One region of the Meiothermus sp. QL-1 genome, then DNA from elsewhere that is predicted to be linked to it. Evidence: riboswitches for the same ligand, from Rfam matches in the RefSeq annotation. Region 1 holds a riboswitch; the other holds the start of a gene.
The links. A riboswitch is a leader RNA that binds a small molecule or an ion and turns the genes downstream of it on or off. The one in region 1 is predicted to bind cobalamin.
Positions count from the first base shown of each region.

Region 2: another riboswitch for cobalamin. It lies ahead of metE (5-methyltetrahydropteroyltriglutamate--homocysteine S-methyltransferase); the one in region 1 lies ahead of DV704_RS02860 (ABC transporter substrate-binding protein).

Region 1 covers NZ_QQSV01000002.1:26,614-41,593, forward strand. The annotation lists gene DV704_RS02845 (cobaltochelatase subunit CobN) at 1-3,520, opposite strand, end outside; gene cobO (cob(I)yrinic acid a,c-diamide adenosyltransferase) at 3,524-4,087, opposite strand; gene DV704_RS02855 (iron ABC transporter permease) at 4,090-5,139, opposite strand; gene DV704_RS02860 (ABC transporter substrate-binding protein) at 5,143-6,009, opposite strand; cobalamin riboswitch at 6,096-6,236, opposite strand; gene DV704_RS02865 (ABC transporter permease) at 6,320-7,099, shown strand; gene DV704_RS02870 (MraY family glycosyltransferase) at 7,101-8,201, opposite strand; gene upp (uracil phosphoribosyltransferase) at 8,198-8,824, opposite strand; gene DV704_RS02880 (acetyl-CoA carboxylase biotin carboxylase subunit family protein) at 8,873-10,033, opposite strand; gene DV704_RS02885 (hypothetical protein) at 10,143-10,592, shown strand; gene DV704_RS02890 (hypothetical protein) at 10,596-11,342, shown strand; gene DV704_RS02895 (TRAP transporter fused permease subunit) at 11,345-13,705, opposite strand; gene DV704_RS02900 (TAXI family TRAP transporter solute-binding subunit) at 13,801-14,802, opposite strand; gene DV704_RS02905 (MFS transporter) at 14,959-14,980, shown strand, end outside.
Region 2 covers NZ_QQSV01000008.1:27,343-42,322, forward strand. The annotation lists gene DV704_RS08975 (ion transporter) at 1-254, shown strand, start outside; gene DV704_RS08980 (class I SAM-dependent rRNA methyltransferase) at 271-1,428, shown strand; gene DV704_RS08985 (YeeE/YedE family protein) at 1,432-2,664, opposite strand; cobalamin riboswitch at 2,825-2,957, shown strand; gene metE (5-methyltetrahydropteroyltriglutamate--homocysteine S-methyltransferase) at 3,093-5,237, shown strand; gene DV704_RS08995 (ABC transporter substrate-binding protein) at 5,413-6,708, shown strand; gene DV704_RS09000 (branched-chain amino acid ABC transporter permease) at 6,709-7,572, shown strand; gene DV704_RS09005 (branched-chain amino acid ABC transporter permease) at 7,569-8,639, shown strand; gene DV704_RS09010 (AMP-binding protein) at 8,636-10,297, shown strand; gene DV704_RS09015 (ABC transporter ATP-binding protein) at 10,284-11,048, shown strand; gene DV704_RS09020 (ABC transporter ATP-binding protein) at 11,041-11,784, shown strand; gene DV704_RS09025 (thiamine pyrophosphate-binding protein) at 11,781-13,340, opposite strand; gene DV704_RS09030 (SDR family oxidoreductase) at 13,349-14,086, opposite strand; gene DV704_RS09035 (SDR family oxidoreductase) at 14,096-14,854, opposite strand; gene DV704_RS09040 (MaoC/PaaZ C-terminal domain-containing protein) at 14,856-14,980, opposite strand, start outside.

The sequences.
Region 1 (14,980 bases):
CCTTTTGCAGCTCGGCCAGGTAGTGCTTGCGGGGGTAGTTTTGCTCAGGCGGCTCGGGAAGCTGCATCACCAGCTCGAAGGCTTCGTCCAGAAGGGCGATGAGGTGGGGGAAGGCGTCGCGAAAGAAGCCCGAGATGCGCAGCACCACGTCGATGCGGGGACGGCCCAGCTCGCCTAGGGGGATGGCTTCCAGCCCCTCGATACGCCGGCTCACCGGATGCCAGCGGGGGCGCACCCCCAAAAAGGCCAGCACCTGGGCCACATCGTCGCCCTGGGTGCGCATCTGGGCGGTGCCCCAGGCCGAGAGGGCCACCGTCTCAGGGTAGCGGCCCGTCTCCTTGAGGTAGCGCTCCAGGGTTTCCCGAGCCAGCCGCTCTCCTACCCGCCAGGCCCCGGGGGAGGGCAGGGCGCGGGGGTCCACCGCGTAGAAGTTGCGCCCGCTGGGCAGCGCGTGGGCCTGGCCGCGGCTGGGGGCCCCGGCCGGGCCCGGGGGGATGTACCCCCCTTCCAGGCCCCGCAGGAGGTTCTCAATTTCGTCGTCGGTGCGCTCCAAGGCCGGTACCAGCCGGGTGGCGGCATAGACCAGGGTCTGCCTCAGCTCCTCTAGCGCTTCCGGGTGTGCCAGGGGCGGGGGCAGGCTGCGCAGGGCGGCCTCCGGGTCGAGGTCCTCCTCCAGGGCCTGGTAGAGCTCCAGGGCCAGGCGCTCCAGGCTTTCGAGCACCTGGGCGTGGCTCTGGCCCAGGGGGTGGGGGGGGTCCAGGCGGCGGCCCTTGTGCTCTAGAAGGGCCTCGAGGTCGAACCCGTAGGCCCGCGCCAGGCTGGCCAGCCAGCCCGGCACAGGTCCGTTGGGCAGCCGGGTGAGGGCCCGGAGGGTCTCGGCCAGGGGGGGGAGCTGGCCTAGGATGTGGAGCCCATCGCGAATCTGGGCCAGCCCCAGCTCGCAGAGGTAGCCCTCGAGGTCTTCCAAAAGGTGGGCCACCTGGCGGCCCTCCATCTCAGCCAGGCTGGCGGGGATGCCTTCCGGGGTGAGGGTCTCGTCCCACTCGTGCTTGTGGTCGCCGTGGTCGGCGGAGAGCAGGCTTTTTAGCTCGAGGTCGGTCTTGAGCTGGGTCTCCTCTAAAATTTGCCAGATTTCCTGTTGCAGAAGGGGCAGCTTGCTGGGGTCGAGCTTTTCCAGAGCGTAGTACTCGTTCACCAGCTCGCTGAGGCGGGCCAGGGGGCCATAGGTCTCGGCCAGGGTGAGCGGTGGGGGCAGGTGGTCCACGATGGCGGCGTGGGCCCGCCGTTTGGCCTGGGTGCCCTCCCCGGGGTCGTTCAGGATGAAGGGGTAGAAAAGCGGCAGCTCGCCCAGCAAGGCGTCCGGGGCGCAGGCCGCCGAAAGGCCCACCCCCTTGCCAGGAAGCCACTCCAGGGTGCCGTGCTTGCCCATGTGCACGATGGCGTCGGCCCCGAACCCCACCTCAAGCCAGCGGTAGAAAGCGGCGTAGTGGTGGGTGGGGGGTAGGTCGGGGGTGTGGTAGATGGCATCAGGGTCGAGGCCGTAGCCCCGGGGGGGCTGGAGGGCGATGAGCACGTTCCCCAGTTCCAGGGCCGCCACCCAGTAGCTCTCCTCGTCGCTGTAGGGCTCTTCCTGCAGGTTGAGCTGGGCCAGGGCCCCAAGCCCTTTGGAGAGGATCTTCTTATCGGTCCTGAGCCGGCCCTCCCGCAGGGTGTAGCCCCGCTCGCGGGGGGTGCCCCAGAAGTCCTCCATGCGCAGGCGCAGGGCCTCGGGAAAGTCCCGGAACCAGCGCAGGTAGGCGGCGCGGGGGATGCGGACCACCCGGGAGGGGTCCAGCGGGTGGCGGGGATCGTAGCTGCCGGCGCTGAGGAGCAGGGCCATCAGGGCCTCGGGGGTCTCGGGCAGCTCGGGGAGGGTGTAGCCCCTGGCCCGCATGGCCCGCAGGAGCCGGAGGAGCGAGGCGGGGGTATCGAGCCCCACCGCTCCCCCCACAGCCTGGGCCTTGGCCGAGGCGTGGGTGAGCACCAGCGCCACCCGCTTCTCCGCGTTGGGCTTTCGCCTCAGGCTGGCAAGCCGCCAGGCCAGGCCCGCCACCCGCTCCATCCGCTCGGGCTCGGGGGCGTACAGCGGGGCCTGGTCCTTGAAGCTGATGGGCACCCCAATAAGCCGCCCGTCAAACTCTGGCAGGGCCACGTGCATGGCGGTCTCGAGGGGGTTCAGCCCCCGGCTGCTCACCTCCCAGGCTCCTTTGGGCATCCCAGCGGCGATGGCCTGCACCACCGGCACCCCCATCCGCTCAAAGGCCCCCTGACCTTCCCCCTGGGCGCCTAGGGCGAAGGCCAGGGTGGAGATCAGCACGTCTACCCGCCCCTCCAAAAGCCTCAAGGCCGCCGGGAAGCCCTCCTCCATGGACCGCAGCGAGGAGGTGAAGACGGGAAGAGCGTTCATGCCCCGGGCCTCCAGGGCCTCCACCAGCCCGTCTATGAACGCGAGGTTGCCTGAAAGGAAGTGAGCCCGGTAGAAGAGGATGCCGGCGGTGGGCCTCGAGGGGTCGCAGAGCCGCTGCCAGTCCTCCAGGCTGGCCCCCTGGGGCAGGCGGGGGTGGTAGAGGCCGTGCTCGGGCTGGGGCACGGGTGGGCTGTAGCCCAGGCGGCTTCCCAGTAGGGCGTCTGAAAGGTACTTGCAGAGCTCCACCAGGTTGTCCACCCCGCCGGCCATCAGGTAGGCGGTGGCCTTGCGCAGGACCTCCGGGCCCACGCTGGACCGCCGAGCTAGCTCTGGGGGAAACTCGCCCAGGCCGCTCACCAGGAGGAGGTGCTGGCCGTGGGCCCGGGCATGCTCCAAGAGGGCCGCTATGCCCGGCACCCCCTCCAGCGAGCCGTGCAGCCGCAGCAGCACCACCCGGGCCTCGCCCAGGGGGCCCTGGAGCCAAAGCGCCATCTGTTCGGGGGTCTTGAGCCGGTTGAGGCTCAGCCCCAGCACGGGGGGAAAGCCAGGGGGCAGGAGGGTCTTGGCCGCCTCCAGGGCCAGGAGGTCGGTGTCGGCGTGGGTCAGAAGGGCCAGGCCCGATAGCCCCCCAGGGGCTGGCTTCAGGGGGGCTGGGGGGGTCTGGTTGATTCCCCGGGCCTCCCAGTCGTAGAAGTTGAAGACGTACTCGGCCAGCTCGGGCGGAGGGGGCAGGAAGCGGTCGGCGGCCAGCATGGCCTCGATGTAGTCGAAGATGAGCCGCACCTGCCAGGGGGTATTCACCGAGTGGAACCAGACCGAGCGCCCGTCGAAGACCAGCGCGGCCACGTTGGCCAGCGCGCACGGGCCCAGGCAGCCCCCCCGGGTCAGGTGCACCACGTTGCGCAACCTGCGCCTGAGCCACTCCTCCTTGTAGACCTCGGCGGGCACCCTCGCGTAGCCCCGCTCGGTGTGGCCGCAGCAACACCCGGTGTAGCAGTAGCTCAGGTGGCCCCGCTTCTGCACGATGTGCACCGGGCGGCCATCCGGGCGCAGGACTTTCTGGCGGTAGGTCATGGCCTAGTGCTCAATGCCCCGCTGGGCCGGCACCCCGGCGTCGAAGGCGTGCTTCACCTTGCGCACCTCGCTCACGGTGTCGGCCAGCTCGAGAATCTCCTCAGGCATCCCCCGTCCGGTAAGCACCACGTGCACCCCCTTGGGGCGTTCGCGCAGGGTTCTCAGCACCTCCTCTAGCGGCACCCAGCCGTAGCGCAGGGGGTAGCTGATCTCGTCCAGCACCACCAGGAAGTACTCGCCCGATAGAATTAGCGCCCGGGCCTTCTGCCAGCCCGCATAGGCCAGGGCCGCCGAGCGGGCCAGGTCCTTGGATTTCCAGCTAAACCCGTCCCCCAGCCCCTCGATCTCCACCCCGAGCTGGGCCAAGGCGCGGTGCTCGCCGAAGGCGGCGCCCTCGTGCTTCATAAACTGCAGGATGCGGGCCCTGTACCCCCGCCCCACCGCCCTCAGCACCAGGCCCAAAGCGGCGGTGGTCTTGCCCTTGCCCTCACCGGTGTAGACCAGCACCAGCCCGCGCCGCTCGCCGGTGGGCTTCTGGTAGGGTTTTTCCCGTTTAGGCTCCTCCATGCTCACCCCCAGCGGAGCTCCCGTCGGGCCCGCCACAGCAGGTAGAGGAAGAAAGGCCCGCCCAGCAGGGTGGTGATCACCCCTACCGGCAGCTCAGCCGGTCGCACCACCGCCCGGGCGGCCCAGTCGGCCAGGGCCAGCAGAAGGGCCCCGCCCAGGGCCGAGGCTGGGAGCAGGTAGCGGTAGTCGCCCCCCACGAGCTGGCGCAGGGCATGGGGGGCCACGAAGCCCACGAAGCCGATGATGCCGGCCTGTACCACCGAGAGGGCGGTGAGCAGCGTGGAGAGGGCCACCAGCAAAAGCCGAAGGGCCGGGAGCGGCAGCCCCAGGCTGCGCGCGGTCTCCTCCCCCAGGGCCAGGGCGTTCAGGGTCCTGGAAAGCCCCCACAAAAGGGGCAGCGCCAGCAAAAGCCCCAGGGCCAGCATCCCCACCCCCCGCCAGCCCATGAAGCTGAGGCTGCCCAGGGTGTAGCTGAAGACCTCGCGGATGCGGTCGGTGTCCAAGAGCAGCAGCAGGGTGGAAAGGCCGGTGAGCACGCTGCCCACCACCACCCCGGCCAGGATCAGGTGCTGGCCGCTCTGGGCCCCTCCGGCCAGACTCAGGGTTAGCACCACCGCCAGCAGCGCCCCCAGGAAGGCCCCCAGAGCCGCGGTGGTGGGCAGGCTGGCGAAGAAGAGGCCGGCTCCGAAGCCTCCCAGGACCCCGCTCAGGCTCAGGGTGAGGGTGAAGCCGAAGGAGGCCCCTGCGGCCACCCCCATCAAGTAGGGGTCGGCCAGGGGGTTGCGGAAGAGGCCCTGGTAGGCAGCGCCAGCCAGACCCAAAGCAGCCCCCACCAGCATGGCCCCTAGCACCCGGGGCAGGCGCAGTTCGGTGACGATGGGGTTCTCGTGCTGGCCGAGCAGGGCCGCCACCACCTCGGCCGGGGGGATGTGGACCGCCCCCTGTCCTACCCCCAGGACCAGCGCTACGGCCAGGAAAAAGAGCAGAGCGGTGAAGACCAGGCCCCGCCGGGCTGCCAGGCCGACCCCTCCCCAGCCTAAATGCCCCTGCATGGCCTACCTGAGCTCAGGGTGGAAGCAGCCGATGAGGAGCCTGAGCCCCTGGGCCACGCGGGGGCCCGGGCGGGAGAGCAGGTCGGTGGCCTCGCCGCTGAAGGCGCAGATGCGGTTTTGCTGCACCGCGGGGAGGGCAGCCCAGCCGGGCCGGTTCTTGATGGCCGCCACCTCGGGATGGGTGACCACGATGACCTGGGGCCTCCGCTGCAGCACCAGCTCGGGGCTGATCTTGGGGAAGTTGCCCAGCTCAGCGGGGATGATGTTCTGCCCTCGAGCCTTTTCAATCAGGGTGCCGATGAAGGAGCTGGGCCCCGCGGTGTAAGGGGTGGGGTCAATCTCGTAGTAGACGGTGGGGCGCTCCTTGGCCTTGGCGGCCTGGCTTTCCAGGGCGAAGACCTCGGCCTGGATGCGGGCCACCAGCCGCTCGGCCTCGGCCCGCATCCCAAGCATCTGGCCGTAGACCCTGGCGGTGCGGAAGATGTCGGCGTAGGTCTGGGGCCGGGTGATGTAGACGGTGAGGCCGGCCCGCTCGAGGGTGTCCACGATGCGGGGCGAGTTCACAATTACCAGGTCGGGCTTGAGGGCCACGATGAGTTCGGGGTTGGGGTTGATGAGCCCCCCGGCCTTGGGCAGGTTGCGCACCATCTCCGGCCAGTTGGAGAACTGGTCGGTGGCCACGATGCGCCGGCAGGCTGCCTCGGACAGGCTGCAGATGGTCTCGGTGGCCGAGGGCAGCATGGTCACGATGCGCTGGGGTGGCTTTTGTAGGGTGATGGTGCGGCCCTGGTCGTCGGTGAGGGTGAGGGGAAACTGGGCTAGAGCAAGACCGAGGAGGAGTGTCAGCAGGACAAAGAGGGTTCGTTTCATTGTGGCTCCCTAAAGCTCGAGCTTGGATTTCGCCATGAGACCGGGAACCCCGTTCTCTCCCGTTGTGCGCGGGAGTCCTCAGTTGCGGCTCCTGAGGACTTCTCGGCAGGTATTCGGGCTTAGGGCCTTGGGCCCCTTACCGCTGCGCAACAGCGCCGGACTTTCACCGGACTTCCCCACTTTAAGGCTGGACTACGCGCCCAGCCACCGAGAGCGGCTCGAGCTTTGCTAAACCCTAGCGGGTCGCACGTTACAATTTAGCCTGGGCCAGGGGCTTTGGACAAGCCGGGCAACCGGGTAGCCTGGAAGGGTGCGCTATCTGAGGGTGCTCTGGCGTTTTTGGACCACGGCGCTGGCCGCAGAGCTCGAGTACCGTGGCAACTTCTTTCTGGCCGCTCTTTCGGCTTTGGGAGGGGCAGCCGGGAGCCTTTTTGGTATCTCGCTCCTCTACCAAGGCGGCTACCAGCCAGGGGGGTGGCGCTTTGAGGAGGCGCTGCTGGTGCTGGCGGCTTTTTTGATGCTGGATGGCTTTTCTCTGGTGCTTTTGTACCCCAACCTGGGCCGCATCGTGGAGCACGTGCAGAAGGGCACTTTAGACTTCGTGCTGCTCAAACCCATCGACAGCCAGTTCTGGCTTTCCTTCCGCAGCCTCTCGCCCTGGGGCCTGAGCGATGGGCTGATTGGCCTGGGGCTTTGGTTCTATGCGGCCGGGCAGCTAGGGCTGGGATGGATGGACCACCTGCGGGGTATTTTCCTTTTGGCTTCGGCCATGCTGATGCTTTATAGCCTTTGGTTCGTTATCGGCGCCACCAGCATCTACTTCGTCAAGGTGGCCAACGCGGTGGAGGTGTTGCGGGCTTTGCTGGAGGCTGGACGCTTCCCGGTGCAGGCCTTCCCCCCTGCCTACCGATTTGTCTTTACCTTCCTGGTGCCGGTGGCCTTCCTCACCACGGTGCCCGCCGAGGCGGTGCTCGGCCGGCTGGGCCCGGCCAGCTTTGGGCTGGCCGTGGGCCTGGCCCTGGCGCTCCTGCTGGGGGCCCGGCTTTTCTGGCGTCTGGCCTTGAGGAGCTACACCTCGGCCTCGAGCTGACCTAGGCGGGCTTGGTTTCGGCCTCTTTCCACACCGCCCGCAGCTTGCGCCAGACGGTGAAGCCCAGAAGCAGGGCGATGCCCAGGGCGGTCACCCCGATGACCCGGGGGCTCATCCCCTGCACCTGCAGGGCGATTAGATTGAAGACCAGGGTAATCGCCCAAAGGGTGAGGGTGGTGCGGCGCTGGGAGAAACCCCAGGCCAAAAGGCGGTGGTGGAGGTGGTCCTTGCCCGGGGTGGCCATGGGGTTCTGGCCCCGCAGAAGCCGCCTTATGAAGACCTGGGTGGTGTCCAGAATGGGCAGGAGCAAAAAGAGGGCGGTGGGCACCAGCGAAAAAACCGTGGTCACCTTGAGGCTGCCCAGAAGCGCGGTGGCGGCCAGCACGTAGCCGAAGAAATAGGCCCCCGCGTCGCCCATGATGATCTTGGAAGGGTAGAAGTTGTGGCGCAAAAAGCCCAGCGCAGCCCCGGCTAAAGCGGCCAGCACCAAGGTGGCCGCGGCCCACTGGGGATTTTGCGCCGAGACCGCCAGCAGGCTCATGGCGGTGATGAAGGCCACCCCGCCGGCCAGGCCGTCCACCCCGTCCATCAGGTTGATGGCGTTGGTGATGCCTACCACCCAGACGATGGTGAGGAGGATGCCCCAAAGAGGGTCCAAAGCGGTGCCAAAAGCGGCGTGGAAGCGGATGTCCACCGCAACCAGAAGAAGCGCGGCCAGAAGCTGTACCAGCAAGCGGAACAAGGGCGGCAGGCCGAACTGGTCGTCCACGAAGCCCACCAGCACCAGAATAGACCCCCCCAGCAGGATGGCCAGCACCTGTACCTGCACCTCCTGAATCAGGATGGGGCGCAGCGCGGTGGCGAAGACCAGGGCGGCCACCACCCCGGCGAAGATGGCCAGCCCCCCGGCGTTGGGCAGGGGTTCCCGGTTCAGCCGGCGGGCGTTGGGCTGGTCGGCCCAGCCCACCTGCAGGGCGAACTGCCGCACCCAGGGCATGAAGCGCCAGGTCACCGCCCAGGCCACGGCGAAGGTGAAGACCACCACCAGCCAACCGCTGCCGGTAGGGTTGGCGATGCCGATAGACTTGAGGAACTCTATCATTTGGTACCGTAGATGCGGTCCCCCGCATCGCCCAGACCTGGCACGATGTAGCCGTGGTCGTTCAGGTGGCTATCCACCGCGGCCACCACGATCTCCACCTCGGGGTGAGCTGCCTGGACCCGCGCGATGCCCTCAGGGGCTGCGATGATGCCCATGAGCTTGATCTGCTGAGCGCCCCGGTCTTTGAGCAGCGAGATGGCGTGAACCGCGCTTCCGGCCGTGGCCAGCATGGGGTCTACTAGAAAAACCCGCCGCTCGGCGATATCGGAGGGGAGTTTGCAGTAGTACTCCACCGGCTTCAGGGTTTCGGGGTCGCGGTAAAGCCCGATGTGGCCCACCCGGGCGGCCGGCACCAGCCGCAGGATGCCGTCCACCATCACCAGCCCGGCCCGTAGGATGGCCACTACTGCCAGTTTCTTGCCCGAGAGCATGTAGGCCGTGGTAGGGGTGAGGGGGGTCTCGATGGCTACGGGCTCGAGCTCCAGGTCGCGCATGGCCTCGTAGGCCAAAAGCAGGGTAACCTCCTCCATCAGCTCGCGGAACTCCTTGTTGCCGGTGTGTTTGTCCCGCAGAATGGCCAGCTTGTGCTGGACGAGGGGATGGTCCACTACGGTGAGCTTCATGCTGGCTGAATCGTAACACCGCCCCCAAAGCTAGGGCAACGCAAGGGGCTAGGCCCGCTCCTGGATGGCCTGGGCGGCCTCGAGCAGGGTGGAAAGGTCGGGGTGGCGCAGGATGTAGCCGTAGTTGCCGATAGCCCCCGCGAAGATGCCGCTGATGGGCTCGTGGTGCGCGATGAGATGGCCAAACTCAGCCAGCACCTGCTCGTGGCTGCGCTTGTAGGGGATGTGGTCCTTGCGGCCCACGTAGGCGGCGAAGTAGGGGTAGGTGGGCTTTTCCCTCACCCGGCCGTAGGTGAGGAGATGGGCCCACTCGCGGAAGATGTCCATGTCGTTGGCGTAGTTGAACATGTCCACCGTAAGCCCCCCTGGGGGGCGCAGGTTGACCTCCAGCGCCACCAGCGAGCCGTCCTCCAGGCGGAAAAACTCGAAGTGGAAGAAGCGCTCCCGCACCCCAAAGGCCTCCACCACCCTTCGCCCCGCCTCGCGCAGGTCTTCGGGAATCTGCCGCACCATGTAGTAGTAGAGGTCGGTGTCCTGGTTGACCGCTTCCATCACCCCTTTGGAGTACTCGAGCGAGCTGTCCAGCACAACGTTTCCATCCCGGTCGGTCAGGCCGTCGTAGGTGACGATGCGCCCCGGTACGAAGGCCTCTACGATGTAGTCCACCGGGGGCTTGCTGGCGATGTAGGCCTTGAGCTCCTCATCGTTGGTAATCTTGTAGGTTTTGGCTGCCCCCACCCCCACATCGGGCTTGGCTACCACGGGATAGCCCACCTCGTCCACAAAATCCTGCAGCTCAGCAGCGCTGCGGCAGATCCTCCCCGGGGCCACCCGCAGCCCGGCCTTCTGGAAGAGAGCCTTCATCACCGATTTGCGTTTTACCCGGTCCATGTCGGCTGGACGCAGGCCGGAGATGTTGAAGTCCTCGCGCAGCCGGGCCTCGGTCTCCAGCCAGTACTCGTTCAGCGAGTCGAGCCGGTCCAGCTTGCCGTAGCGGTGGGTGAAGTAGCCCAGCGCCCGCAAAAGCTCGTCGTAGTGGTGCAGGTCGGAGACCCGGTAGTACTCGGTAAGGGCCTGCCGCAGCTCGGGGCGCAGGTGCTCGTAAGGGGCGTCGGCCAGCCCCAGCACGTTGTGACCGAACTCGCGCAGCCGCGCGCAGAAGGGCCAGTAGTTGGGGGGAAAGTGGGGGGAAAGGAAGACCACGTTCACCGTCGTACCTCCAGGTCCTTGAATTGCCCCTAAGTATCCCCAAAGCCCTGTGCAAAGCGCAAGGTCCGCTTCCTTGCCAAAGGGCTGTGGGTTGGGTAGGGTATGGGGCATGAACCGATGGGCGAGGGCCGTGGGGGTGGCCCTGGTGCTCCTGGCCGAGGCGGTGGCCAGCGGGGTGGATATCGGTTTTTCGGTAAGCGGCGGGGGTGGTTTCATGGGGCATCTGGGGTTTTACCTGGAGGCTCGTCCGGTGGACCTCCGCAGCCAGTTGGTGGTAGGCGCACCGGGGGGGCTTTACTTGAGCGGGGAGGTGGTCTACCCCCTGCCCCTCTACCTTTGGTTGCGGCCCTACCTAGCCGGCGGGGTGGCGGTGGGCCTTGCCGCCTACACCGCTCCCGGCGAGCTACGCCTGCGTTTGGGCGAGCGGTGGTATGCCATGTTTTCGCTAGGGGTGCAGTTCCCCGAGCGGGGCTACCGACCCTACCTCGAGGTGAGCCAGGTGGTGGGCTCGGAGGGCTTTCAGCGTGTCACCGTGGGATTCATAGCCGAGCTGAGGTAGGGCATGCCGGGCTATGCCCCTCCCCGTCCCCTGGTGGTGCTGCACCGGGGGCAAAGCCGCTGGTATTCGCCCCTCCTAGCGGCCAGCCTCAACCACCATCTTCCCCTTTTCCTCTACACCGCCGAAGTCGGGTCTGGCCTCGAGGCCGCCCTGGGGGGCCTGGGGCCGCTGGGCCTGGCCGGGGCGGTGATCGAACCCCCCACCCTGCAGGCCGAGGCTGCGGGCCTGCTGGCCCATCTCGAGCCCGAGGCCGCCCAGGCCCGCAGGGTGGACCTGGTCCTTCCTGAGCGTACCGGCTGCCGGGGATTTTACCAGGAGCCGCTGGCCCTGGCCCGGCTGGTGCGGCGGTATGCCTTGGGGGAAAAGGCCCTCTGGCTGGGGCCTTTTCGGCCCGAGCTGGCCCTAGGCCTCAGGGGGCTCGGCCAGGTCTCCTTGCTCTGCGAGAGCTTCGCCCAGGGGGAGGCCTTTTTGAGGCAGCTTCCAGCGCCCCAGCGGGGGGTGGCGGTGGTGGGCGGGGCCCAGGCCGAGGCCGCCGCCCGCCACGCCGACCTGCTCATCTACGCAGGGGGCCCCCTGCCCCTGTTCCTGCTCCAGCCCTACCACCGCCTGCTGGCCCTTCAGGCCGCCCCAGCCGAGGCTTTGCGCCATATAGGTGAGTATCTGCCCCCGGAGGAGTGGCACCGCTTCTATCTTTCGGCTCTGCTCGAGCCCCTGGGCCACGCCCTGCCCCCCGAGGCCTTCTTGCTATAGGGCTAGTCGGCGGCCTGGGTCTTAGGTCTCTGGCGCGGTTCTTTCTTCAGGAAGAAGAGGAGGCCCAGCGCGAAGGGGATGAGGGGCATCCACAGGCTCGGGTAGGGGTAGAAGAGGGCCAGCGACAACACCCCCATCGCCCAGCTTTCCCAACGGCGCAGGGTGCGGCGGGTGTAGCCCACCGTGGCCGCGGCCAGGAAGACGATGGCTGCTGCGGTGAAGAAGAAGCGCTCGAGGATGATGAGCCAGCCCTCCAATCCCGGCACATTCTGCAAGACCGGCAGGACCAAAAGACCCGTCCCGGTGAAGGAGAGCAGGAAAAAGAAGCCGATGATGTACTTGGCCAGGGCCACCCGCGCGGCGTAGACCCCAGTCAGGATGGGGTTGGTCTTGAAGACCGAGGCGGCGGCGTAGCCCGAAAGGGCCACCGGAGGGGTCACGTCGGCCAGCACCGCGTAGTAGAAGAGGAACATGTGGGTGGCCAGGGTGGCGGCCAGGACGGCCTGCTGCTGTTCTAGCCCATACCCCTGGAAGTTGGCCGCGGCGATCTTGATGATCGCAGGGGCGGTAAGCGAGGCGGTGAGTACGTAGGTGGCGGTGGGCGGCACCCCCATCCCCAGGATTAGGCTGAAGACGGCGGTGACCAGCGTGGCCAGGAGCAGGCTTTCCCCCGAGACCTGCCCCAGGAAGATGGAGAACTTGGCGGGCAGGCCGGTGATCACCATCATGCCGAAGATCAGGTTGGCCGCTACGATCGCTGTGCCGATGGGGATGAGCTGGCGGAAACCATCAACCAAGCCTTGCGCGATTGGCCTCAGCGCTTCCCGGAGCTGGCCGCTGGCAGCAGCGGGGTAAAAGAAGGTCCCCACCAGGAGGCCCAGCACCGCCAGGGTTGCCGGCAGCACCGGCACATTGCCCAGGTTCCAGCCCAAAAGCAAAGGCAGCAGCGCCCCTCCAGCCGCCAGCCCAATCCCCAGGGGCAGCCCCAGGCGGTAGGCCGGGCTTCGCATGGCCTCGCTCAGGGCCGGTGGGCGCAGGGTGGGGTCGATGTAGCAGAGGACTACGAAGGCCAGCGAGGCCAGGTAGACCGCGGTGGAGACCTCGCTGCCCAAGAAGAGCATGGCCACAATCAGGAGAATGGGTATGAAGATGGTGCTGTAGCGCAGGGCATAGCGCCGGCCCAGGCCGATGTCGGCCCCCACGGGGGGCAGCTTGGCCTTGCGGGTGTAGAACTCGTTGAAGGTGAGGATACCCAGAAGGTACAGGAGCATGGGCCCCAGGGCCATCACCACCACCCACAGGTAGCTGATTTGCAGGATCTCCACCATCACGAAGGCGATGCTGCCCAGGACCGGGGGGGTGATGAGCGCGATGGTGCCCGCGGTGGCCACCAGGCCCGCGGCGGTCATCCGCTCGTAGCCCGCTTTTTCATAGAGGGGCTTGGTCAGGGTAGCCACGAACTGGGTGTCCGCGGCCCCCGAGCCGCTGAACATGCCCATGAAGACCGAGGCGATTCCGGTCACCCGGCCTGGGGTTTGGGGGGTGCGGCCCACCAGCGAGAGGGCGATGTTGGCCACCACCTTGCCCAGTCCCAGTGCCCCGATCAGCCCTGAGAGGATGGTGAAGTAGACGATGTATTTGGCCGAAACCCCGGTGATAAGGCCGTATATACCGGCCTCGGTTTCGTTGTAGGCCTTGCCCAGGATTAGGTCGATGCCGTTCCTGGCTCCCTGGAAGGTGCCGGGCACGTAGTGGCCGTACATGTTGTAGGTGAGGAAAATGAGCACCAAAGAGGGCATCACCGGACCCAAGAGCCGGGCCACCAGCCCCAGCACCAGGACGATTACGGTGAAGGACATGGTGATGTCCCAGGGGGCCGGAATCACCGCCCGATAGACCAGCTCCTCGTAGTAGCGCACCTGGTAGGCCCAGGGGGCAATGGCCAGGAGGGCCGCGGCCACGTCGGCCCTGCGGCGCAGGCTGGGCAGCAGGACCGGCAGCACCGCCAGAGCCCAGGCCAGGGTGGCCACCAGCTTGTTGACGAGGGGAATGCTCACCCCTGGGGCATTGGGTACCCAGAAGGTATAGAGAAAGGGCAGGGTGAGGAGGGCAAAGACCCAGCTACCTGGGGTGCGCCGGCCGGCGGGCAGGCGGGAGGTGATAAGGTAGCCCGCCACCAATAGCAAGAGCACGTGGGTGGCCCGGCGTAGCTGCACCTGGTCCAGGACATCTATGTTGAACCGGCTCAGCGGGGTGAAGGGATGAAGCACCAGGTATAGGCTGAAGAGCGAGCCCAGAAGCAGGATAAACCAGATAACCCGGTCCATCCGGGTGCGGCCCGCGGAGTCTTGGGGTAGTTCCATACAGCCTCCTTCGATTTGCGCGATTATACTTTTTGAGCGGCTATAGCTTCAAAAAAGCTCCCCCACCGGGTGGGGGAGCGGCTTGGGGGGTCAGGTTACCGGATGGCCCCCACCTCGCGCAGGTAGCGCACAGCTCCGGGGTGGAAGGGGATGATCATCCGCTGGTTGTAGAGGTCCACCGTGTTTTTGAGGGTGGTATCCCGGGCCGCGGGGGTGGCCGTTACCAGGGTCTGCAGGTTGCTGAAGACCGCTTTCATGATGGCCTCGGCCAGTTCCTCGGGCATGGAGGCTGGGCAGAGGAAGACGTTGCCGGTGAAGAGGGCGAAGACGTCTTTCTTGGTGCCGTAGACCGATTTGGGGAGCACCCCGGTGGTGATCACGCCGGGGAACTCCTTGAGCAGAAGCTGGGCGGTGGGGCCGCTGCGGGGCGAGTCCACCAGCTTGATCTGGTCGCCCTTGCGGGCCAGGCTCTGGGCCAGCTCGACCACGCTCGAGGTTGGCACCCCACCCACCCAGAAGTAGGCGTCGATGGTGCCCTCGGCCAGGGCCTTGGCCGACTCGGCGGCCGGCAGGCGCTCGCGCTTGGCGAACTCGCGCACGTCCACCCCGGCCCCTCTCAGGACCAAGAGGGCCAGGTTCTCGGTGGAGGAGCCCGGCTGACCGGTGGAGACCCGCTTGCCCCGCAGGTCACCCACAAAGTTGATCCCCGATTTCTCGGTGGTCACGATGTGGATGAGGCTCGGATACATGTAGAACATGATGCGCTGCATGTCGGCCTTGCGCTGGGCAAAGCGAGGCTCCTCGCCGGTGTAGGTGACCAGCGCCGAGTCGGTGGTGGCCAGGGCGCAGTAGTAGGTGTTGCTGCGGGGGTCGGTACGGTCGCGCAGCAGGAGCAGGTTGTCGTACGAACCACCCGTTTGCTGGGCGGTGGCATCGGCTACGCCTGCTTCGCTAAGAATCTTTGCGATAGCCTGGCCGTAAAAGAAGAACACCCCACCCGTGCTCCCGGTGGGGATCACCACCCGGGGGCGCGACTGGGCCACAGCGGCCCCTAGAACCAGCACCAAAGCGAGCACCACAAGTCTCCACAGTTTCATCTGGACAACCTCCCAGCACTGAAAGCCCCCATCGCTGACCTGCTGCGATGCGGGATTATCTTTCGGTCCTAGATAGTCTCAAGAATTCCAGACCTAGTGTCAAGGGGTGGTAAGCCCAGACTGACCGAAGGGTCAGTCTGGGGGTATGATGGAGGGGTGCTGGCGCTCGCCCTTCTGC
Region 2 (14,980 bases), on a different contig from region 1:
TCACCCTGCCCGAGCCCGCCCTCTGCACCGAGCCCCAGGCCCAGCCCTTGGTGGCCACCATCTACATGCTCTCCTTTGTGCTTCTAGGCACCCTGATCTTCCTCAACCTGCTGGTGGGCATCGTGGTAAACAGCATGGACGAGATGCGCAAAACCCTGCAGAAGCAAAGCTCCACCCAAAACAACGCCATAGAGCTGCTAGAGGCGAAGTTGCGGGAAGCGCAGGCCCTGCTGGAGCGGATTAAGCAGGGTTAGACCCTATGCTGGAAAGGTGCAGAGGGTTGTCGCCAAACCAGGCAAGGAGAAAAAGGTGCGCAACTTCTACCCCGGCCTCTTCGCCGACGAGCTGGCCGAGGCGCCCCCAAACCCCGGGGTGGTGCGGGTGTGCTCGAGCCAGGGCGAGCCCCTGGGCACGGGCTACTACGACCCCCAGAGCCGGGTAGCGGTGCGGGTCTACCGCTTTGAGGAGGGTCCCCTCGACCGCGCCTTCTTTTTCGGCCGCTTCCAGCGGGCCCAAAAGCGGCGGGCCGGGCTTGGCCCCTGCCACCGGCTGGTGCACGCCGAGGCCGACGGCCTGCCCGGGCTGGTGGTGGACCGCTTCGGTGGGGTGCTGGTGGTCCAGGTGCGCAACCGGGCCATGGAGGCCCTGCGCGGGGTGTGGCTCCCCGCCCTGATCGAGGCTACCCAGCCCGGGGGCATCTACGAGCGCTCGGATGTGGAGGCCAGGCGGCTGGAGGGGCTGGAGGAGCGGGTCGGGGTGCTCTATGGGGTGGTGCCGCCGGTGCTCGAGGTGGAGGAGGACGGGCTTCTCTTCCCCATTCCCCTGGCGCTGGCCCAGAAGACCGGCTTTTACCTGGACCAGCGGGAGAACCGGCAGCGGCTGGAGGCTATGGTGCGGCCCGGGGAGCGGGTGCTGGACGTCTACAGCTATGTGGGGGGGTTCGCCCTGCGGGCCGCCCGCCAAGGGGCCTATGCCCTGGCGGTGGACAAGGACCTGGAAGCACTCGGGGTGCTGGACCGCACAGCCGCCCGCCACGGCCTGCGGGTGGACATCCACCAGGGCGAGGCCCTGACGGTGCTAAAGCGGCTACTGGCGCAGAAAACTCCTCCCTTCCACCACGTACTGCTCGACCCCCCCACCCTGGTCAAGCGGCCCGAGGAGCTGCCCCGGGCCAAGCGCCACCTGGTCGAGGTCCTGCGCCTCGCCCTGAGGCTCTTGGCACAGGAGGGGTGGCTCTGGCTCTCTAGCTGCTCTTACTACATCGGCCCCGAGGAGCTGCTCGAGGTGGCCCGCCGCGCCGCCGCCGACGAGGGCCGCCGCCTGCGGGTGCACGCCCTCACCCACAACCCCCCCGACCACCCCTGGAGCCTGCACGTACCGGAGTCACTTTACCTCAAGACCCTGATCCTCCAGGACGACCCCCTATAGACCCTAGCACACCGCATCGGTGGGCTTGGGGTTCGCCAGACCAAACCAGGGGCGCAGCCAAAGGCCCACCCCGGTGCCCAGCAGGGCCATGCCGAGCCATACCCAGCCATGCAGGCTGAAGGAGGCCACCCCACCAATGTAGGCCCCGATGTTGCAGCCGTAGGACAGGCGGGCCCCATAACCCATCAGCAGTCCACCCACCACGGCGGCCAGCACCACCCTGCCGCCCAGGCGGGGATTCTTACCGAACAGCCCCGCCAGCGAGGCGCTCAAAAAGGCCCCCAGCAAAATGCCCAGGTTGGTGAGGGTCGTGGGATGGCCCAGCGGGGTGAGCGCCAGGGGCGACTGACCGTTCCAGTAGGTCCAGAAGGCCGGCTCGGCCAGGCCCAGGGCCTCCACCGCCTGCGAACCCCAAAGCGTAAGCCCGGCCGTTACCCCCCAGGGCCGCCCGCTCACGTAAAGCACCGCCGCGTTCAAAAGGGCCAGCACCAAGGCTGCTACCCACAAGGGCCAGCTTCCCCGCAGCACCCGGGCCCACCCCACGGCCCCCTCAGGGGCCTTCAGGGGCGGGGGCTGCCGCCTGCGAATTACCCACTCGGCCAGAAGAGCCAGGCCCCCCACCAAAGCCAGGGTCAGGGCCAGCGCCCCCCCAAGGCCCAGGTGCTCAGCCAGGGAGATGGGCGGAAGGCTGCCCGTTGCACCAGGCCCCATCGCCCAAAACTCCCAGTTCCAAGCCCCTATCACCGAGCCGGCTATAAAGCTGACCAGGGCGATAAAACCCACCAGGCTGCCGCTGCCGGTGGCATATAGCGTTCCTGAGGCACAGCCTCCGGCCAGTTGCATGCCTATGCCGAACAAAAAGGCCCCTATAAGCAGCCCTGGCCCAATGGGGGCCAGGTACCCCGCCAGCGGCTGGCCCCCAAGCCCCTGGCCCAGGGCAAAGAGCAGGGCAAAAAGCGAGGCTGTGACCGCCAAAAGCAGCATGTGGGCCTGCAAAGCCCGCCCCTGCCCCACGCTCAAAAGCTGGCGGAAAGCCGAGCTGAACCCAAAGCGGGCATGAAACAGGGTGAAGCCAAGCCCCACCCCCAAAAGCAGCAACAACCCCTGAACCGGTGGTAGCTGGCTCAACCCCCAGCCCAGCCCCAGCAGCCCTAGGGCCACCAGGCCGTACTGCGGCCGAAGTCCCGCTTGCCCCGGTAAAGTGCGTACCTCTCCGCTTCTGCGCAACAAAGACATACCCTAAAGCCCTCCTGGCCACTTTCCGCCCCGCGCGAGGCGGCAGTGGAAGACAGGCTAGCATAAATGACAAACTTTGTAAACTTATGGCCTTCTCTTGACCCCCACCCCAACCCGTGATAGCTTCCCTCGCAGGACACACCGCGTGTCCTGGCTGCTTTGCCAGGTCGACAGGCCTGGACGCTTCCGCTAGGAGGCGTTGGGGGAAGACCGGTGCGAGTCCGGCGCTGTCCCGCAACGGTAACCGGCCCCGTCCGGAAGCCCGAGTACCCACCCAGCAGCCCTCCCCCCAAGCCCTCGAGGTAAGGGCAAAGGTGGTGATGCCTGTGGACCCCTAGGAAGACACCGTAAAATCTGCGGCCCGCACCCGGGCTGCTTGGCTGGCGTTTCGGCGTAGTTGGTTCTCTTTTCTTAGAGGAACGAGGAAGATGCAGGTAAGAAGCCTAGCCTTTGGTCTGCCCCGCCTGGGCCCAGAAAGGGAGTACAAGGGACTTTTAGAGGGCTACTGGTCCGGGAAGAAAAGCCGAGAAGAGCTGAAAAAGGGCCTGGAGAGCCTGGAGGCCCGCCGTCTGGAAGCCTACCGCGCCCATGTGGACCTCTACCCCGTGGGGGAGATGAGCCTCTACGACCCCCTCCTGGACCTGGCAGTGATGACGGGGATTTACCCCATAGACCCCGGGGACCCAGAGGCCTACTATGCCCTGGCCCGGGGCAGGGAGGCCCTTCCCCTCAGGAAGTGGTTTGGCACCAACTACCACTACCTTTCCCCCCGCCTCCCTGAAAGGCCCAGCTACCGGCCCCACTGGAACAAATCCCTGGAGGCCTACCGCCGCCACCCAGAGGGCCTGCCCCACCTCCTTGGGCCCTACACCCTCCTGCGCCTGGCCCAAAATCCCCCAGAGGACCCCAGGACCCACCTGGAGGCCCTGGCCCAGGCTTACGCCCACTTCCTGGCGGAGCTCCGGGAGGCGGGCGCCCCCATGGCCCTTCTGGAGGAGCCTGCCTTGGGCTTAGACGGGGCCGAGGCCCATCTGGCCCACCTGGAGGGGGCTTACCGCCGCATGTTGGAAGCCTTGCCCCTGGTCCTCCTCACCCCCTACCTTTCCCCCAGGGCGGCCCTTGGGGAAAGGCTCTACGCCCTGCCCTGGAGGGGGGTGAGCCTGGACCCAAAGGAGGTGGCCTGGGAACACCTGCCCCGCCTGGGCCCCACCCCGGTCCTGCAGGTGGTGGAGGGGCAGGGGGTATGGCGCACTCCCCTTCTGGAGCTGGCCGAGAGGATTGGGAGGGCTTTGGAAGGCGGGGCTAAAGAGGTCTGGCTTGCCCCCCGGGCTCCCCTCTACCACCTGCCCTGGGCGGTGGGCGCCCCGCCCATGGGCCTTCAGGGCCGCCTGGCCTTTGCCCTGGAGCGCCTCCACGAGCTTTCCCTCCTCTCCCGCATGCTCCGGGGGGAGGAGGCGGCTTGGGAGGAGGCCCGGGCCTGGCGCCCCCCAGGGGAGCCTCCCCGCTTCCCCAAGCCCACCCTTCCCCCAAGCCCCAGGCCGCCCAGGGAGGAGAGGGTCCGAGCCCAAAAGGACCTGGCCCTGCCCCCCTTCCCCACCACCACCATCGGCAGCTTTCCCCAGACCCAGGACCTCAGGGCCCTGAGGGCCAAACGCCGGGAGGGGAAGGTGGGCGAGGAGGCCTACCAGGAGGCCATCCGCCAGGCCATCGCCCGGACCATCCGCTTCCAGGAGGAGCTGGGCCTGGATGTGCTGGTCCACGGGGAGCCTGAGCGGAGCGACATGGTGGAGTTCTTCGCTGAGCGGCTGGAGGGCTTCTATACCCACCCCTCCGCCTGGGTCCTTTCCTACGGGAGCCGGGTCTACCGCCCTCCCATCCTGGCGGGGCCGGTGCGCCGGCGGCGGCCTTTGGTGCTGGAGGAGCTGCGGTATGCCCAAAGCCTCACCCCGAAGCCCGTGAAGGCTATCCTCACAGGGCCCATCACCCTGGTGGGCTGGAGCTACCTCCCCGAGGGCGTGAGCTTTGCTGAGACGGTCCTGAACCTGGCTGAGGCCTTAGGGGAAGAGGTGGCGGAACTGGAGCGGGCGGGTTTCCGCTTCCTGCAGATAGACGAGCCGGCCCTCCTGGAGAAGATGCCCCTCCGCACGGAGGAGCAGCCGGCCTATTTGGAATTGGTGCGGGAGGCCTTCTGGCGCACCGCCCGGGTGGGGCCCGGGGTGCAGGTGCACCTCCACCTCTGCTACTCGGACTACGCCGCCCTGAGGCCCTTCCTGGAGGCCATGGAGCCCGATGTGGTGAGCCTCGAGGCCGCCCGCCAGGACCCCCGCTTCCTGGAGGTCCTCTCTGGCCTAGGGCTGGCCTTGGGCCCAGGGGCCTTTGACGTGCACTCCCCTCTTCCCGTCTCCCCAGAGGAGATGGCGGAGCGCCTGCGGGCCTACGCCCGCTACTTCCCCCGGGGGCTTTGGGTTAACCCCGACTGCGGCCTCAAGACCCGGACCTGGCCCGAGGTGGAGGCCAACCTCAGGGCCATGGTGGAGGCCGCCCAAGCCCTGCGGTCTCGCTCGCAGAACTGAAATCCGGCCTACTCCTGCCCCGGCGCTCGTCGCTGGGGCCTCTTCCTCTTGACACAGAGAAAACTCTGGAATAAGTTAGGGCCAACCGACTGGTCAGTAGCGATGGGGTTTGCTGGGCAGGCAAAGGCCCGCACAAGCAACCCCCAGCAGAACCCATCCAGGAGGAGGTTCGGCCATGAGCAGGGTTTGGATAGCAGCTCTCTCGGGTTTCGCGCTTTGGGCGGGAAGCACAGCCTCCGCCCAAACCCTCCGCATCGGTGTGGTGGGGCCCATGGCCTTCGTACAAGGTGAGCACACCTGGCACGGGGCCACCCTGGCGGCGGAGGAGCTCAACCGGGCGGGCGGGGTGCTGGTGGGCAACCAGCGCTACCGGATTGAGTTGGTGCGGGTGGACACCAACGAGATGACCAGCGTCACCGATGCCGCCACCGCAGTGGAGAGGGCCATCACCGCCCAGCGGGTGGACTTCCTCATCGGGGGCTTCCGCAGCGAGGCGGTGCTGGCCATGACCGAGGTGGCCGCGGACTACAAGAAGCCCTTTATCATCACCGGGGCCGCCCTGGACGGCATCCTGGCCGGCCGGGTGGACCGCAACTACGAGCGCTTCAAGTACCTCTTCCGGGTGAGCCCCACCAAGTCCAGCGACCTGGCCCGTACCTCCCTCCTCCTCCTGGGGGAGGTGGTGCAGGCGGTGCGGCGGGACCTGAGGATTGAGCGGCCCAAGGTGGCCATCCTGGCGGAGCGGGCCGCCTGGGCGGACCCCCTGGTGGAGACCGCAAGCCGCCTCATCGCCGCCCCCCCGCCCCAGGGGTACGGGGCGGAGGTAGCGGGCACCTGGCGGCCCTCGGCCACGGCCACCGACGTGACCCCGGAGCTCACCGCCATCCAGCGGGCAGGGGCCCAGGTGATCTTCACCGTGCTCTCCGGCCCGGTGGGGGTGCCCTTCGGGCGGGATTGGGGCCGGCTCAAGATCCCCGCCGCCGCCGTGGGCATCAACGTGGAGGCCCAGCAGGAGACCTGGCTCAAGGCCACGGACAACCTGGGGGCCTACGTGGCCACCCTGAACACCCTGGCCCCGGCCGTGGCCATAAGCCCCAAGACCATCCCCTTCATCTCCAACTTTCAGGCCCGCTTCAAGCAGTTCCCCATCTACACCGCCAGCGGGGCCTACGGGGCGCTTTACATCCTGGCCGAGGCCCTGAACCGGGCGGGCACCACCGCCGCCGATGCGGTGGTGCGGGCCCTCGAGGCCACGGACTACACGGGTCCTGCGGGGCGCATCGTCTTTGACAAGACCCACGACGTCACCTGGGGGCCCGGGTACACCACCGGGCTTGGGGTGCAGTGGATCGGCGGGCGGATGCAGGCCTTCTGGCCCAGGCAGTGGCGGGTGGGGAACCAGACGGTGAGCTACGCGGGGGTGCAGCCCTACCAGCTTCCCCCCTGGGTGGTGGAGGCCTGGAGGCGGTAGATGCTTTCCGCCATCCTGGTCAACGGCCTGGTGCTGAGCGGCATCTACGGCATGCTGGCCCTGGGCTTCGCCCTCACCTACGGGGTGGCCCGCATCCTGAACCTGGCCCACACCGCCTTCTACATGGCGGCCGCCTACGGGCTCTTCTTCTTCCTGGGGCGGATGGGCTTTGCCCCTGCCGCCCTTTTGGCCTCCTTGCTGGTGCTCCTCATCGCCCTGGCGGCCTACAAGCTCCTCCTGGAACCCCTGAGGGAGCATGAGGCCACGGTCCTCATCGTCACCATCGCCCTGGCCCTCCTCCTGCAGGAGGTGGTGCTCCTCCTCTTCGGGGCCCACTTCCGCTCCGTGCCCGCCCTCCTGCCGGGGTTCGTGGAGGTGTTTGGGGTACGGGTGGCAGAGCAGGCCCTTCTGGCCCTCCTCTTCGCCGGGGTGGTCCTCCTCCTGGCCTGGGTCTTCCTGAAGGGGACGCGGCTTGGCCTGGGCATCCGGGCGGCGGCCCAGGACCAGGAGGCGGCGGAGCTGGTAGGCATCAGCCTCTCCCGGGCAGGGAACTGGGCGGTGGGGCTTGGGGGCCTCCTGGCCGCCTTGGCCGGGCTGGCGGTGGCCCCCATGGCCACCCTCGAGCCCCACATGTGGAACGCTCCCCTGCTGGTGGTCCTGGCGGCGGTGGTCCTAGGGGGGCTAGGGAGCCTGCCCGGAGCCCTCCTAGGAGCAGTGGTCCTGGCCTTCGCCGAGGTGATGGTGGTGAACCTGGTGCCGGGCGGGGCCTTTTTGCGCACGGCGGTGGCCCTCCTCATCCTGGTGCTGGTCCTGGTCTTCCGGCCCGAAGGGCTCTTCGGGACGGCCTTCGCGGAGGAGCGATGACGAGCCCCTTGCGCATCTGGTCCCTTCCCTGGACCCTGCGCTACCTAAGGCACGAGGTCCTGGCCCTTCCTGGGCGCACCGCGGCCCTCCTCTTCGTCCTCTTCCTCCTCCTCTTCCCCCTCTTCAGCCAGGACCCCTACCTCCTCAGGGTCCTCACCCTCACCGCCCTCTTCGCCCTTTACGCGGCGAGCTGGGACCTGCTTTCCGGGTATACCGGCCAGGTGAGCCTGGGGCACGCCTTCTTCTTTGGCCTGGCTGGCTACGCCTCCGCCATCCTGGGCCGGGAGCTGGGCCTTCCCCCGGCCCTCACCATCCCCTTGGGGGCGCTTCTCGCCACCCTGGCGGGGGTCCTGGTGGGCCTCCCCTCCCTGCGGCTTCGGGGGCCCTACCTCTCCCTGGTCACCCTGGCCTTCCCCATCATGGCCACGGGGCTCATCTTCCTCTTTCCCCGCTTCACCGGGGGGGAGCTGGGGCTTTCGGGCCTGCCCCGCCTGGGGCAGAGCCGGCTGGAGGAGTACTACCTGGTGGTGGGGATTTTCCTCCTTTCAGTCCTCTTCCTGTGGAAGCTGGCGGGCTCCAGGGTGGGCCTCTTCTTCCACGCCATCCGGGAGGACGAGGTGGCGGTGCGCATGGTGGGGGTGAACACCGTGCGCTACAAGCTCCTAGCCTTCGCAGTAAGCGCCTTCTTCGCGGGGCTGGCCGGGGGCCTGCACGCCCACTACCTCCGGGTGGCGGGGCCGGATAGCCTCTCCCTCTTCAACTCCATCCAGCCCGTAATCTGGTCGGTCTTCGGCGGCATCGCCACCATCTATGGTCCGGTGGCGGGGACCTTCCTCCTCTTTCCCTTCCTCGAGGCCCTGCGGGTGGCCGAGGAGCTCCGCATGCTGGCCTTCGCCCTCCTCATCCTCCTGGTCATGCGCTTCCTGCCCCAGGGGGTGGTCCGGGGGGCCTTGGAGCGGCTGGAGGAGGAGTGCCCCCGGTGCAAGGTGAAAAACGCCTTCACCCGTAAGGCCTGCCGGGCCTGCGGGGTGCCCATGCACCTGGAGACTAGGGAGGTCAAGCCATGACCCAGACCCTCTACTGGGAAAGGCCCTGGCTCCGCTTCTACCCCGCCGGGACCCCTGAGGGGGTGGAAGTACCCGGGGGAAGCGTGAGCGCCAGGGTGGCCGAGGCCTTCCATGCCAGGGCAAAAGAGGTGGCCCTCCTCTACTACGGCAGGGCCTACCGCTACGGGGAGCTTCTGGAGGGCATCCAGCGCTTTGCCGGGGGGCTTAGGGGCCTGGGGCTTAGGCCAGGGGACCGGGTGGGGCTCTATCTGGCCAATAGCCCCCAGTTCGCCCTGGCCTACCTGGGCGTCCTCTGGGCCGGGGGGGTGGTGGTGCCGGTGAGCCCCCTCTACACCTCCCACGAGCTCCGCCACCAGCTCACGGACTCGGGGGCCCGCTTCCTGGTGGTGCAGGACGCCCTCCTGGAAAACGCCCTGAAGGCGGGGGTAAGCCTGGAGGGGGTGATCGTGGCCTCCCCCAGGGAGGCCCTGCCCGCCTGGCAGCGGCTTTTCGTGCGCCCCCTCTCCGTGCCCAAGGGGCCGGGCATCCTCCCCTTTGCCCACCTCCTGCGGGCCGACCCCCTTCCCGTCCCGGAGGCCCGCACCGGGGAGGACCTGGCCGCCTTGCCCTACACGGGGGGGACCACGGGGCTCCCCAAGGGGGTGGAGATCACCCACGGCAACATCCTGGCCGCCCACCGCATGGTCCAGAGCCTGAACCCCTTCACCCAGGGGAACACCCTCCTGGCCTTCCTGCCCTTCTACCACATCTACGGCCAGGTGGTCCTCCTCCTGGGAGGGCTCCTTTCCGGGGCCCGGCTGGTGGTCTTCTCCACCCCGGACCCCGACTGGATCCTGGAGGCCATGGTGCGCTACCGGGCCACCCACTTCTTCGGGGTGCCCTCCCTCTACGAGGTCCTGCGGGACCACCCCAAGAGCCACTGGGTGGACTGGAGGCGGCTAGAGGTGGTGGTGAGCGGGGCCGACACCCTGCACGAGGCCACGGCGGAGGCCTTCGCCAGGCGCACGGGCCGGGAGATCGCCGAGGGGTACGGGATGACGGAGACCACCTCGGTGAGCCACATCAACCCCCGGGACCGGGTCAAGCGGGGTTCCTTCGGCATCCCCCTCCCCGGCATCCAGGCCCTGGTGGTGGACCCCGACACCCTGGAGCCGGTGCCCGTGGGGGAGGTGGGGGAGCTGGCCCTGGCCGGGCCCAACGTGACCCGGGGGTACTGGCGGCGGGAGGAGGAGAACGCCCGGAGCTTCTTTACCCAGGAGGGGGTGCGCTTCTTCCGCACTGGCGACCTGGTGCGCATGGACGAGGAGGGGTACTTCCACTTCTACGACCGGGCCAAGGACATGATCAAGTACAAGGGCCGTCCGGTCTTCCCCCGGGAGATTGAGGAGGCCCTGCGGGCCCACCCCCTGGTGAAGGCCGCGGGGGTGGTGGGGGTGCCCGACCCCAGGGTGGGGGCCTACCCCAAGGCCTACGTGGTCCTGGAGCCGGAGGCCCGGGGCAAGGTAACGGAGGAGGACCTCCTGGCCTTCTTAGCGGAGCGGCTTGCCCCCTACAAGCTCCCCAAGGAGATTGAGTTCCGGGGCGAGCTTCCCAAGACCGACGTGGGCAAGGTCTCCCGAAGGGAGCTCAGGGAGGAGGTGGAGGGTGGGGCTGCTTGAGGCCCAGGGGCTTTCCAAGCGCTTTGGGGGCCTCCAGGCCCTCTACAAGGTGGACCTAAGGGTGGAGGAGCGGGAAATCGTAGGCCTCATCGGCCCCAACGGGGCGGGCAAGACCACCCTATTGCGGCTTCTCCTGGGCATCCACCGCCCGGACGAGGGCCGGGTGGTCTTCAAGGGGCAGGAGATCACCCACCTGCCCACCTGGGAGCGGGTGGGGCTGGGCCTGGCCGCCACCTTCCAAAACCCCAGGCCCCTGCGGCGCCTGCCCGTGATCGCCAACGTGCTGGTGGCCGCCTACGGCCCCCGGGGAGGGCGGAAGGGGGACTGGGTGAAGCGGGCCGAGGCCCGGGCCCTGGACGCCCTGGAGTTCGTGGGCATCGCCGACAAGGCCAAGGAGCCCGCCTCGGTCCTCTCCCAAGGGGAACTGAAGCGGCTGGAGATCGCCCGGGCCCTGGCCACGGAGCCTGAACTCCTCATCCTGGACGAGCCCTTTGCCGGGCTGACCCCGGTGGAGACCGAGCTTCTGGCCAAGTCCTTGGCCCGCCTGAGGAAGGGGGGGCGGTTTGGCCGGCTCCACAGCGAGGGGTGCGCCATGGTGATCATTGAGCACAAGCTCTCGGAGCTCTTTAAGATCGCCGACCGGGTGGTGGTGCTCAACTTCGGCCAGGTGCTGGCCGAGGGGCGGCCGGAGGCCATAGCCCAAGACCCGCGGGTGATGGAGGCCTACCTGGGGGAGGGGGCCCATGCTTGAGGTGAAGGGACTTTCCCTGCTCTACGGCAAGGCCCAGATCCTCTTCGGGGTGGACCTGGAGGTGCGGGAGGGGGAGCTGGTCTGCCTGGTGGGGCCCAACGGGGCGGGCAAGACCAGCTTCCTCCGGGCCATCTCCGGGCTGGTGCGCCTCGAGGCCTGGCTCCACCGGGGCACCAAGGCGGGGGACATCCGGCTTATGGGGGAGGTGCGCTTCCTGGGCCAGCGGATAGACCCGCTCCTCCCCCACCAGATCGCCCGGCTGGGCCTGGTGCTCTGCCCGGAAAGGCGGCGCCCCTTCAAGGAGCTCACCGTGGAGGAAAACCTCCTGGCGGGAGGGCTTCTCCTGCCCAAGGGGGAGGTGAAGCGGCAGCTTAGCTTCGTCTACGAGCTCTTCCCCAGGTTGGCGGAAAGACGGGGGCAAAAGGCGGGCAACCTCTCCGGGGGGGAGCAGCAGATGCTGGCCATCGGCCGGGCCCTCATGGGCCGCCCCCGGCTTCTGGCCATTGACGAGCCCTCCACCGGCCTGGCCCCCAAGGTGCGGGCCCTGGTGTTTGAGCAAATCGCCCGCGTGCGCCAGGAGGGGATCACCGTGCTCCTGGTGGAGCAGGAGGCGGCCCGGGCCCTGGCCCTGGCCGACCGGGCCTACGTGCTCTCCAATGGCCGCCTGGTACGCCAGGGGCCGGCGGCAAACCTCCTAGAGGACCCCCAGTTCCAGCGCACCTACCTGGGCCTTTAGAAGACGGGGACCGGAGTGGGGTCCAGGAGGACCTCCAGGAGGAAAGGCCCCCGGGGAAGCCCCGCCAGGGCCTCCTCTAGCTCCGCCTGGGTGGCCACCCGCCGGGCCGCCACCCCGAAGGCCTGGGCCAGGAGGACGAAGTCCACCCCCGTGGGGGCCAGGCCCGGGACCTCCGCCCCCCGCCCCGGGTAGAGGCCCTCCGCCAGCCCCTTGAGGATGCCGTAGCCCCGGTTGTTGAGCACCACGAAGAGCACGTCCAGGCCCTCCGCCTGGGCGGTGTGGAGGGCCTGGGGGGCAAACAGGAAGGAGCCGTCCCCCACCAGGGCCGCCGCGGCCTCCCCCGCCAGGGCCGCTCCCACCGCTGCCGCCGGGGCGTAGCCTAGGCCCCCGCTGGCCGCGTGCAGGTACCCCCCCTCCCGCCTCAGGACCCGGCGGAAGGGGGGGCTTAGGGAGATGGCCTCGTCCACCAGGAAGCGGCCCGACAGGGCCTGGGCCAGCCGGGCCACCGCATAGAGGGGGTTCAGGCCCAAAGGCCCTTCAGCGGGGGGAAGGGAGGAGGGGGGCCTTGGGGAAAGCTCCCCTTCCCGGGGGGCTACCCCCCGGGCCAGGAGGCGGAGGGCCTGGGCCACGTCCCCCAGGTAGACCCCCTGGGCCTCGGCCTTGGCCGCCTCCCAGGGGTCATCGGTGAGGAGAAGGACCCGGGTGCCCTGGGGAACGGGGGAGGCCGGGGAGTAGGGGTAGCGGAGGAAGCAGGGGGCCCCCACCACCAGGACCAGGTCGTGGGGGGCCAGGAGGGCCTGGAGCCGGGCCGCCACCGGGGGCAATACCCCGCGGTAGAGGGGGTGGTGGGTGGGAAAGGGGTGCCGGGGGCTGATGGGGTCGGAAAAGACGGGGGCCTTGAGGGCCTCGGCCAGGGCCAGGGCGGCTCCCCGGGCCAAGGGGGTATCGGCCCCCGCCCCCAGGACCAGGGCCGGGCTTGCCGCCTGGGAAAGGGCTGCCAAAAGCTCCTCCAGGCCCTGGGGAGGGCCGGGGGGGTGCAGGGCTCTGAGCCTGGGGGGCGGGGCCTCCTCCTCCCAGAGGTCCATGGGGAAGACCACCACCACCGGCCCCTTGGGTGGGGTGAGGGCCAGGTGGTAGGCCCTCTCCAGGGCCTCGGGCACCTCCTCCGCCCGCTCCACGGGGAAAGCGGCCTTGACCACGGGGCGGGCCATCTCCACCAGGGGCCCGGCCAGTAGGGGCTCGTGGAAGAGGTGGCGCCGGTCCTGCTGGCCCACGGTGACCAGGAGGGGGGAATGGTTCTTCCAGGCGGTGTAGAGGGCCCCCATGGCGTTGCCCAGGCCAGGGGCCGCGTGGAGGTTCACCAGGGCCGGCCTACCGCCCGCCTGGGCGTAGCCGTCCGCCATGGCCACCACCACCCCCTCGTGGAGGCCCAGGATGTAGCGGGCGGTGGCCTCGAGGCCCAGGAGAAAGGGAAGCTCCGTGGAACCGGGGTTGCCGAAGACCAGGGAAAACCCCCGCTCCCGAAGCCAGAGGTGGGCACTCTCCCGCGCTTTCATCTGGCCCCCTAAGCCGGAGCGGCCCCGATGGTGCGCCCCCCGTCCACGAAGAGCACCTGCCCGGTGATGAAGCTGGACTCGTCCGAGACCAGGAAGAGGGCCGCCTGGGCCACCTCCAAGGGCTTCCCCGCCCGGCCCAAGGGCGTGGCGGCGATGGCCTTCTCCCGCACCTTCTCCGGCACCTTGGCCGTCATGCGCGTCTCAATGAACCCCGGGGCCAGGGCGTTCACCCGGATGCCAAACCGCCCCAGCTCCAGGGCCAGGGTGCGGGTGAGCCCCACCACCCCCGCCTTGGAGGCCACGTAGTTGGCCTGCCCCAGGTTCCCCAGGTACACCCGGGAGCTGGTGAGCACGATGGACCCCGGGTTCCGCTCCCGCATGGCCTCCGAGGCCGCCTGGGCCACCAGGAAGCTCCCCGTGAGGTTCACCCTGAGCACCGTTTCCCAGTCCTCCAGGGGCATCTTCCAGTGGAAGTTGTCCCGGGTGATGCCCGCGTAGTGCACCACCCCGTCCAGCCGGCCGAAGGCCTCCAGGGCCCGCCGGAAGCCCTCCGCCACCGAGGCGGGGTCGGCCACGTCCATGGGCAGGGCCAAGGCCCCCGTGGCCTCCGCCGCCTCCCCCAAGGGGCCTTCCTCCAGGTCGCAGGCCACAAGCCGCGCCCCTTCCTTGGCAAAAAGCTCCAGGGTGGCCCGGCCGATCCCGTGGGCCGCCCCCGTGATGAGCACCACCTTGTCCTTGAGCCGCATCCTACCCCCCTAGAGGGCGGTGGCCCCCCCGTCCACGGGCAAGACCACCCCGGTGATGTAGTCCGAGGCCGGGCTACAGAGGAAGAGCACCGCCCCCCCGAGCTCTCCCGGCTGCCCGGGGCGGCCTAAGGGGAGGGTGGCCTTCAGGTACGCCTCCGCCCGGGGGAGGACCTTCTCCGTCATGCGGGTGGGGAAAAAGCCTGGGGCCAGGGCGTTCACCCTAATCCCCCACCTGCCCCACTTCACCGCCAGGTCCCGGGTGAGGGCAACAAGCCCCCCCTTGGAGGCGGAGTAGCCCACGGCGTCCAGCACCTCGGGGAACTCCCCCTTGAGCCCGGCCACGGAGGCGATGTGCAAAATCTTGCCGTAGCCCCGCTCCTTCATGCGCCGGGCCGCGGCCCGGCTGGCCAGGAAGGCCCCCACCAGGTTCACCTCCAAGACCTCCCGCACCTTCTCCGTGGGCATCTCCAGGCTGGGGGCCCCCCAGCTGATGCCGGCGGCGTTCACCAGGATGGAAAGGGGGCCAAGCTCCCGCTCCACCTGCTCCACCACCCCCTCCACCCGGGCCTCGTCCCGCACGTCCCCCTCCAGGTAGAGGGCTTCCCCCAGGGCCCTCTGGGCCTCCTCAAAGAAGCTAGCCCGCCGGGCCAGGACCGCCACCTTGGCCCCCGCCTCCTTGAGGGCTAAGGCGGCCTCGAGGCCAAGCCCCCGGGAACCCCCCGTCACCAAGGCCACCTTTCCATCCAGGCGAAACTGTTCCAGGTACACGTCAATCTCCTCCTCGCCGGATCATGGTCACGAACTCCCCCTCCTGCACCACCTCGCCCCGCTGGTTCAGCACCCGCACCCGCTGCACCACCACCCCCCGGTCGGGCTTGGAGGTCTCGTGCTTCT